2 regions of the Blastococcus sp. Marseille-P5729 genome follow, and region 2 is predicted to be linked to the other one. Evidence: riboswitches for the same ligand, from Rfam matches in the RefSeq annotation. Region 2 holds a riboswitch; the other holds the start of a gene.
The links. Region 2 has a riboswitch for cyclic di-AMP ahead of DAA40_RS08930 (NlpC/P60 family protein). Riboswitches for the same ligand answer to the same signal wherever they lie in the genome.
Positions count from the first base shown of each region.

Region 1: it holds a riboswitch for cyclic di-AMP, as region 2 does, so the genes downstream of both, DAA40_RS06365 (NlpC/P60 family protein) here and DAA40_RS08930 (NlpC/P60 family protein) in region 2, are expected to answer to the same signal.

Region 1 covers NZ_OMPO01000001.1:1,282,012-1,285,407, reverse strand. The annotation lists gene DAA40_RS06375 (hypothetical protein) at 1-469, shown strand, start outside; gene DAA40_RS06370 (SDR family oxidoreductase) at 473-1,246, shown strand; cyclic di-AMP (ydaO/yuaA leader) riboswitch at 1,379-1,537, shown strand; gene DAA40_RS06365 (NlpC/P60 family protein) at 1,556-2,626, shown strand; gene DAA40_RS06360 (hypothetical protein) at 2,775-3,396, shown strand, end outside.
Region 2 covers NZ_OMPO01000002.1:76,619-80,014, reverse strand. The annotation lists gene DAA40_RS08940 (DEDD exonuclease domain-containing protein) at 1-1,519, opposite strand, end outside; gene DAA40_RS08935 (hypothetical protein) at 1,608-1,826, shown strand; cyclic di-AMP (ydaO/yuaA leader) riboswitch at 1,918-2,060, shown strand; gene DAA40_RS08930 (NlpC/P60 family protein) at 2,073-3,191, shown strand; partial or broken gene DAA40_RS08925 (glycosyltransferase family 4 protein) at 3,211-3,396, shown strand, end outside.

The sequences.
Region 1 (3,396 bases), on a different contig from region 2:
CGCCGGCGGCGATCGCAACATGAACGACGAGAACGTCGCCGACGCACTCAACTCCGCCAAGCCCGAGTCGATCACCGCCGCCGAGATCCAGGAGGCGCGCGACAAGCACAACGCCAACTACGCTTCGCTGGAGCAGATGGAAAGCCAGCTGCGCAGCCAGATGATCCTGTTCGCGGTCACCGGTGCCCTGATGGCGCTCGCCACGGTGTTCTACCAGCGTGGCAAGTCCTGGGCCCGTTATATCGGCATGTTCGTGGCGGGCTTCGTCGCGGTCATGTACGTCATGCAAGTCGTCCAGGGCGCGCTGAACATCCCGGGTCTGGTCATCACCGTGGCCTCCGTCGCTGCCTTCTACTTCTTCATGAAGGGCCGGCTCGAGGACCCGCCGCCGGGGATGACGGGCGGCGGGTTCGCCGGCTTCGGCGGCATGTTCGCGCCGCGCGGCCCGCGTAACCGGCCCGCCGAGTAGCCGATGTCGACGGCGATCGTCACCGGCGCGTCGTCCGGTCTGGGCGAGCAGTACGCCGTCCAGCTCGCCGAGCTCGGCTACGACCTCGTGCTGGTCGGCCGCACCGCGAGCGCGCTCGAGAGCGTCGCGGAACGCGTGCGCGAGACCGGCCGGGACGCCGAGGTGATGATCGCCGACCTTGCCGATGCCGCCGACCTCGAGCGGGTGTGCGAGCGGGCGCGTCGCCGGGACGTCGGCATGCTCGTCAACAACGCCGGGGTCGGGACGCCGGGGGAGTTCGTGAGCTCCGAGCCGCGGACCGAGCAGGCAATGCTCGCCCTCAACGTCACCGCCGTCATGCGGCTGTGCCATGCCGCGCTGCCCGGAATGCTGGACCGCGACCGTGGGGCGATCGTCAACGTCTCTTCGGTCGCGGCGTACACCCCCAGTGACACCGGTCCCGGCTACAGCGCCAGCAAGGCGTACGTCGCTGCGCTGACTGAGTCGATCGCGGTCAAGACCCAGGGGACTGGTGTCAAGGCGATGGCGGTCTTCCCCGGGTTCGTGCGCACCGAGTTCCACCAGCGCATCCGGATGGACACCGACTGGATCCCGTCGTGGGCCTGGCTGCGCGCCCAGGACGTCGTCCGTGCGTCCCTGCAGGACCTGGCGATCGGGCGCACCCGCAGCGTGCCGTCCACCCGCTACAAGGTCGCGATGAACCTCGCTCGCGTCGTGCCCCGGCCGCTGCTACGGCGGGTCCTTGCAGCCTCGTCGCGCGTCGTCGACCGGGCCTGAGCCGCCCGCTTGCAGGCGTGTGACGAAGTCCTCGGACGCAACGTCCACACGCAGCCGGACCAGGATTGTCACGAACAGGTCACGAGGGTAGTGTGTTGACGTCCTGCCACCTAGACGGTCGCCCGACCGACGGGTAGGACACCGCCGAGACTCTCGCCCACCGGCCCCGGCTGGCGAGGTGCCGGGGAACCACTCAGGGGGATCCCGGGGGTGAATCCGCTGCCTGCAGCGGTAGGGCAACCTTCCAAGCCCGAACCCGTCAGCTAACCCGGTAGGCGGCTGAGTGGAAGAAGGAGAGCGGCCCCGCCAATGGCGCCCTCGAAGAAGCACCTCCTGGCCGCGTCGGCCGCTACCGCCCTGATCACGCTGCTCGGTGTGGCCGGACCGTCGTACGCCGACCCCGCCTCCGAGTCCAGCTCCAGCGCCCCTGCCAGTAGTTCCGAGACCGCCGCGGACGTCGCCCAGCAGGTCGCTGAAAAGCAGGAAGAGCTCACCCAGGTCAACGAGGAGTACCTCGACGCCAAGCTCGAGCTCGAGAAGCAGAACGCCGCAAAGGCGGACGCCGAGGCCAAGCTCGCCGCCGCCGAGGCCGACCTCGCTACCGCCAAGGACCAGGTCGCGGCGATGGGCGCCGAGCAGTACAAGTCCGGGACGCTGCCTGCGAGCGTCCTGCTGCTGGTCGGCGAGTCGCCGTCCGACTTCATCGACAAGGCCAACGCCAAGCAGCACGTCGATGCCTACAACGACGAGAAGATCCTCACCCTCTCCGACGCCGAGGCCGCCACCCAGGCCGCGAAGGAGCAGATCGACGCCGCGCAGGCCGCCGCCGCGCAGGCCGCCGCGACGATCTCCGAGAAGAAGGCCCAGATCGAGGCCGAGATCCCCAAGCTCGAGGAGAAGCTCGCCACGCTCACCGAGCAGGAGCGCGCCGCGCTCGAGGCCGCCCAGGGTGGCGACACCGAGGAGGCTCAGCAGGCCGCCGCGAACCCGCAGGCTGCTGCCGCCACCGAAGCCGCAGCCCAACCGGCCGCGGCCTCCTCCGGCTCGGCCTCCACGGTCGTGTCCTGGGCGATGTCCCAGCGCGGCAAGCCCTACGTCTGGGGCGGCAGCGGCCCCAACGGCTACGACTGCTCAGGCCTGACGATGATGGCCTACAAGCAGATCGGCATCAGCCTGCCGCACTCGTCGTCCGCTCAGCGCGGCTACGGCACGACCGTCCCGTTCAGCCAGCTGCAGCCCGGCGACTTGGTCTTCGCCCCGGGTCACGTCGCGATCTACATCGGCAACGGTACCGTCGTCCACGCACCGACGTTCGGCTCGCCGGTGCGCACCATGCCGATGGGCTACATGAACTTCACCGTCGCCAAGCGCCTGGTCTGAGACGAACCCCGGTCGGACGCCGGGCAGCCGCGCCACCCTCCGCGCGGACCGGATTGATGCGGTCGGCGTCCTAGCCCGTGCGCGGGAACCGCCTTACGCGGGCGCCGTCAGAAGCAGCAGAACGCACCCGCGACAAACGGAGGAACCCGTGCAGGACCCGGCAGCGGAGAGAGTAGCGCGGCTGGCCGATACCGCACCGCTGAGCACCGGCATCCACGGGTGGACCTGGCTATGGTTCGTGGTCCTCGGGGCGCTGGTGATCATCGGCGTCGTGCTGGAGAAGAAACGCCAGGAGAGGATCCAAAAGTTCGCGGCCGCCCGTTCTCTCACCTACGCCAAGCGCGACGATCGCTGGGTACATCTCGACCTGGGCTACCCGCACGGCAGTGGACGGGCCCACAAGGGACGCCACGCGATGACCGGGGTCCACGAGGGCCGCGCCATCGCGATCTTCGAGCATGAGTGGGTCACCGGTTCGGGCAAGGAACGACGCACCCACACGGTCCGTGTCACCGTCACCGAGCTGCCGCGCTCCTTGCCGCGGCTCGATGTGGGCAAGGAAGGAATCTTCGGTCGCGCTGCGCGACGCATGGGCGCCAAGGACATCGAACTCGAGTCAGACGACTTCAATCGGGAGTACCGCGTCAAGGGCGATCGCCGGTTCGCGTACGACGTCCTGCACCCGCGATTCATGCAGTGGATGCTGCACACCGACGCGCCGGGGTTCGTCATCAACGGCCGGTACATCGGCTACACGGTCGGCGGCAAGA
Region 2 (3,396 bases):
CGGCCGGGCGCAGCGCCCGCACGATGGGCAGGACGCTCGCGGCGCGATCGGCCAGCGCGGCGGCGACCAGTCGGCCGCGGGCGATCACTGCGATCTGCCAGCATCCGCCCTCGGCCGGGGCGGCCAGCACGAGCCGGTCGATGTGCGCCAGCCGGTGGATCTGCTGGGTACGGATCAGCGCTGCCACGAGGTGCCGAGTACGGTCGCGCGCTGCCGCGGCGTCCTCGTAACGCCGCGATCCGGCGAGCTGGTCGATGCGGGCCAGCAGCGGAGTGACCAGGCCCTGTGGATCCCGTAGCGCCGCCTCGGTGATCGGCGCCAGCAGCGCCGAGTACGAGTCGACGTCGATCCCGCCCGTGCACGGGGCCGCGCACCGCCCAAGGTCGAGCAGGGCGCACGGGCTGGGCGCCGAGCGGCTGGTGATCCGGTCCGAGCAACGCCGAATCGGCAGCACCTCGTGGATCGCGTCGACGGCCTGCCCTGCGGCCGTACGGGAGCTGAACGGCCCGATGTGCGCTCCGCCGTCCGCGCGCCACCGGTTCACGATGCTTAGGCGAGGGAAGCGCTCGTCGGTCACTCTCAACCAGACCGCGGAGCGCCCGTGCTTCGAGCGTCGGTTGTAACGGGGCCGGAGCGCATGAATCAGCCGCAGCTCACGCACCTGCGCCTCGAGGTCGTGCGCGCATTCGACCGCCTCCACGCGTTCGGTCAGCGCGACCATCTCGCGCATCCGCGCCCGGGGCTCGCTGCTGGTGAAATAGCTGCGGACTCGGCGCCTGATCTGCCCACTCTTCCCGACGTACAGCGCTTCGCCGCGCGCGTCGCGGAAGATGTAGACGCCCGGGCCGGTGGGAAGATCCTCGGCGAGGTGGCGCTTGCCGCGCTGCGCAGGCGTGCTCTCGCGGGTGAGCGCGAGCAGCTCCTCGGTGGTGTGCACGCCGAGCGAGCCCACGCGCTCGAGGAGGTGGTGCATCACGTCGGTGGTGGCGCGAGCGTCATCGAGCGCACGGTGCACGGGCCGGGTGCGTGAGCCCAGGTGCATCGCGAGCGTCTCGAGCTTGAGGTTGGGCACCTCGCCGCGCGCGAGGGTCTTGCGCGCCAGCTGAACGGTGTCGAGGACCGGGTGCCGCGGCCAGCTGAGGCCCATCGAGGTCGCGGCCGCGCGAAGGAAGCCGACGTCGAAGCGCGCGTTGTGGGCCACGAGCACCGTGCCGGGCCCCAGGCCGGCGAACTCCAGGAACGTCGGCAGGACCGCCTCGATGGTCGGCGCACCACGGACCATCGAGTCGGTGATGCCGGTCAGCACCTGCACATACGGATCGATGGCGGTCCGCGGGTCGACCAGCGTCGCCAGCTCGCCCAGCACCTCGCCGCCGCACACCTTGACCGCACCGATCTCGGTGATCGCGTCGCGACCCGGGGCCCCGCCGGTGGTCTCCAGGTCGACGACGACGAAGGTGGTCTCGTGAAGGGGCTGGCCGATGTCCTCGAGCGTGAGCTGCTGTGACGGGTGGGGCATGACGCGCAGCGTAAAGGTGAGCGCCGACATTCCTCGCCGAACCGCTGCGGCCCGAAAACTGTCGGAACGCGCCGTTAGCGTTCAGGTCATGTTGATCGATTGCAACTCGTGCCAGGCCAAGCCGTCGGCGTGCGGTGACTGCGTCATGTCCGTCCTGCTGGAGGCCGACCCGATGGGGGTCGAGCTGGAGGATGCCGAGGCGCTGGCCTTGGACGCGCTCGCCGGCGAGGGGCTGGTGCCGCCGCTGCGCATGGTGCCCCTGTATCCGTCCGAAAGTGAGCAGCGACGCGCCCGCTGGGTGGGGTGATCCTCGCAACTGCGCAGGTTGATTGTCTCGAACAGATAACGCCTGTAGCCTAGCCGTGGCCTTCGGAGAGCCAGGGAGCGATCGCCCCCACCGAATGCCGCCGCCGAGACGCCGCGAGGCGTGCCGGGGACCCACGTTAGTTCCACTGGGGTGAATCGGGGCCACGCGTCCCGTAGGGCGACCTTCCCCGCCCGAATCCGTCAGCTAACTCGGTAGGCGGAGACGAGGAAGAGGAGCCAAGCCTTCGTGGCTGTCAACACCACTCGCGGTCGCCGCTCGCTCGGGGTCGCCGGAATCGCTACGTCGTGCATCCTGGGACTAGTGCTGAGCCCGACCACCGCGCACGCCGATCCCGCCGCCGACAAGGCGAGCGTGCAGGCGCAGATCGTGCAGGCCCAGCATGACATCGCGACCATCGCCGAGCAGTACAACGATGCCAAGATCGAGCTCGAGGAGCTCAACGCCGCCAAGGATGAGGCACACGCCGCCGCGACCCAGGCCGGAGCCTCGCTCGTCGACGAGCAACAGAAGGTTGCCGACGCCGGTGCGAACCTGTACAAGGGCCCGGCCATGGTGGACGTCACCACCTTCCTGTCCGCGGGCGGACCGCAGGACGCGATCGACAAGCTCAGCACGCTGTCGGTGATCTCCGAGCACTACGGCCAGTCGATCCAGGCGCTCACCGACGGTCAGGCCCAGGCTGCCGCAGCCGAGGCCGAGGCGGCCAAGGCTGCCGAGGCAGCTGCCGCCACCGAGCAGCAGCTCTCGGCCAAGAAAGCCGAGATCGAGGCCAAGCTGCCTGTGCTGGAGCAGCAGCTCGCCTCGCTGACCGAGGCCGAGCGGCAGGCCGTGCTGGATCAGGCCGGCGGTCACGCCGACGAGGGCGCGGCCGAGGACGTCAGCGAGTCGTCGTCCACCAGTTCGTCATCGAACAGCTCGGCATCGAGTAGCTCGTCCTCCAGCAGCTCCTCCAGTGCCCCGGCGCCCAGTGCGCCGCAGCAGGTCAGCGCGGGCAGCGGCGGCAGCTCCACCGCACAGGGCGCGGTCCAGGCGGCGCTGAGCAAGCTCGGCTCGCCCTACGTCTGGGCTGCCGCGGGCCCGAACTCCTTCGACTGCTCGGGTCTGACCATGTGGGCCTACGCGCAGGTCGGTGTCTCGCTTCCGCACTCGTCCTCGGCGCAGTCCAGCGCCGGCTCGACGGTCTCGCTGTCGGCACTGGCCCCCGGCGACATCGTCTGGATGCCCGGCCACGTCGGCATGTACATCGGCAATGGGCAGGTCGTGCACGCGCCCACCACCGGTGATGTCGTCAAGGTCGTGTCGCTGGGCTCGATGAAGTGGCAGAAGGGCGTCCGAATCGTCTAGCAAGGTTCTCGTCGTCACGAACGACTACCCGCCACGCGAGGGCGGAATCCAGACGTTCGTGCGCGCGCTCATCGATCAGCTGCCCGCGCAGGATGTCGCGGTGTTCGCGTCGACCTCGAACGGGGCGGCCGAGTACGACTCGGCCGCCCCGTTCGAGACGGTGCGACACCCGACCGGGATGCTGCTGCCCACCCCGGCGGTCACC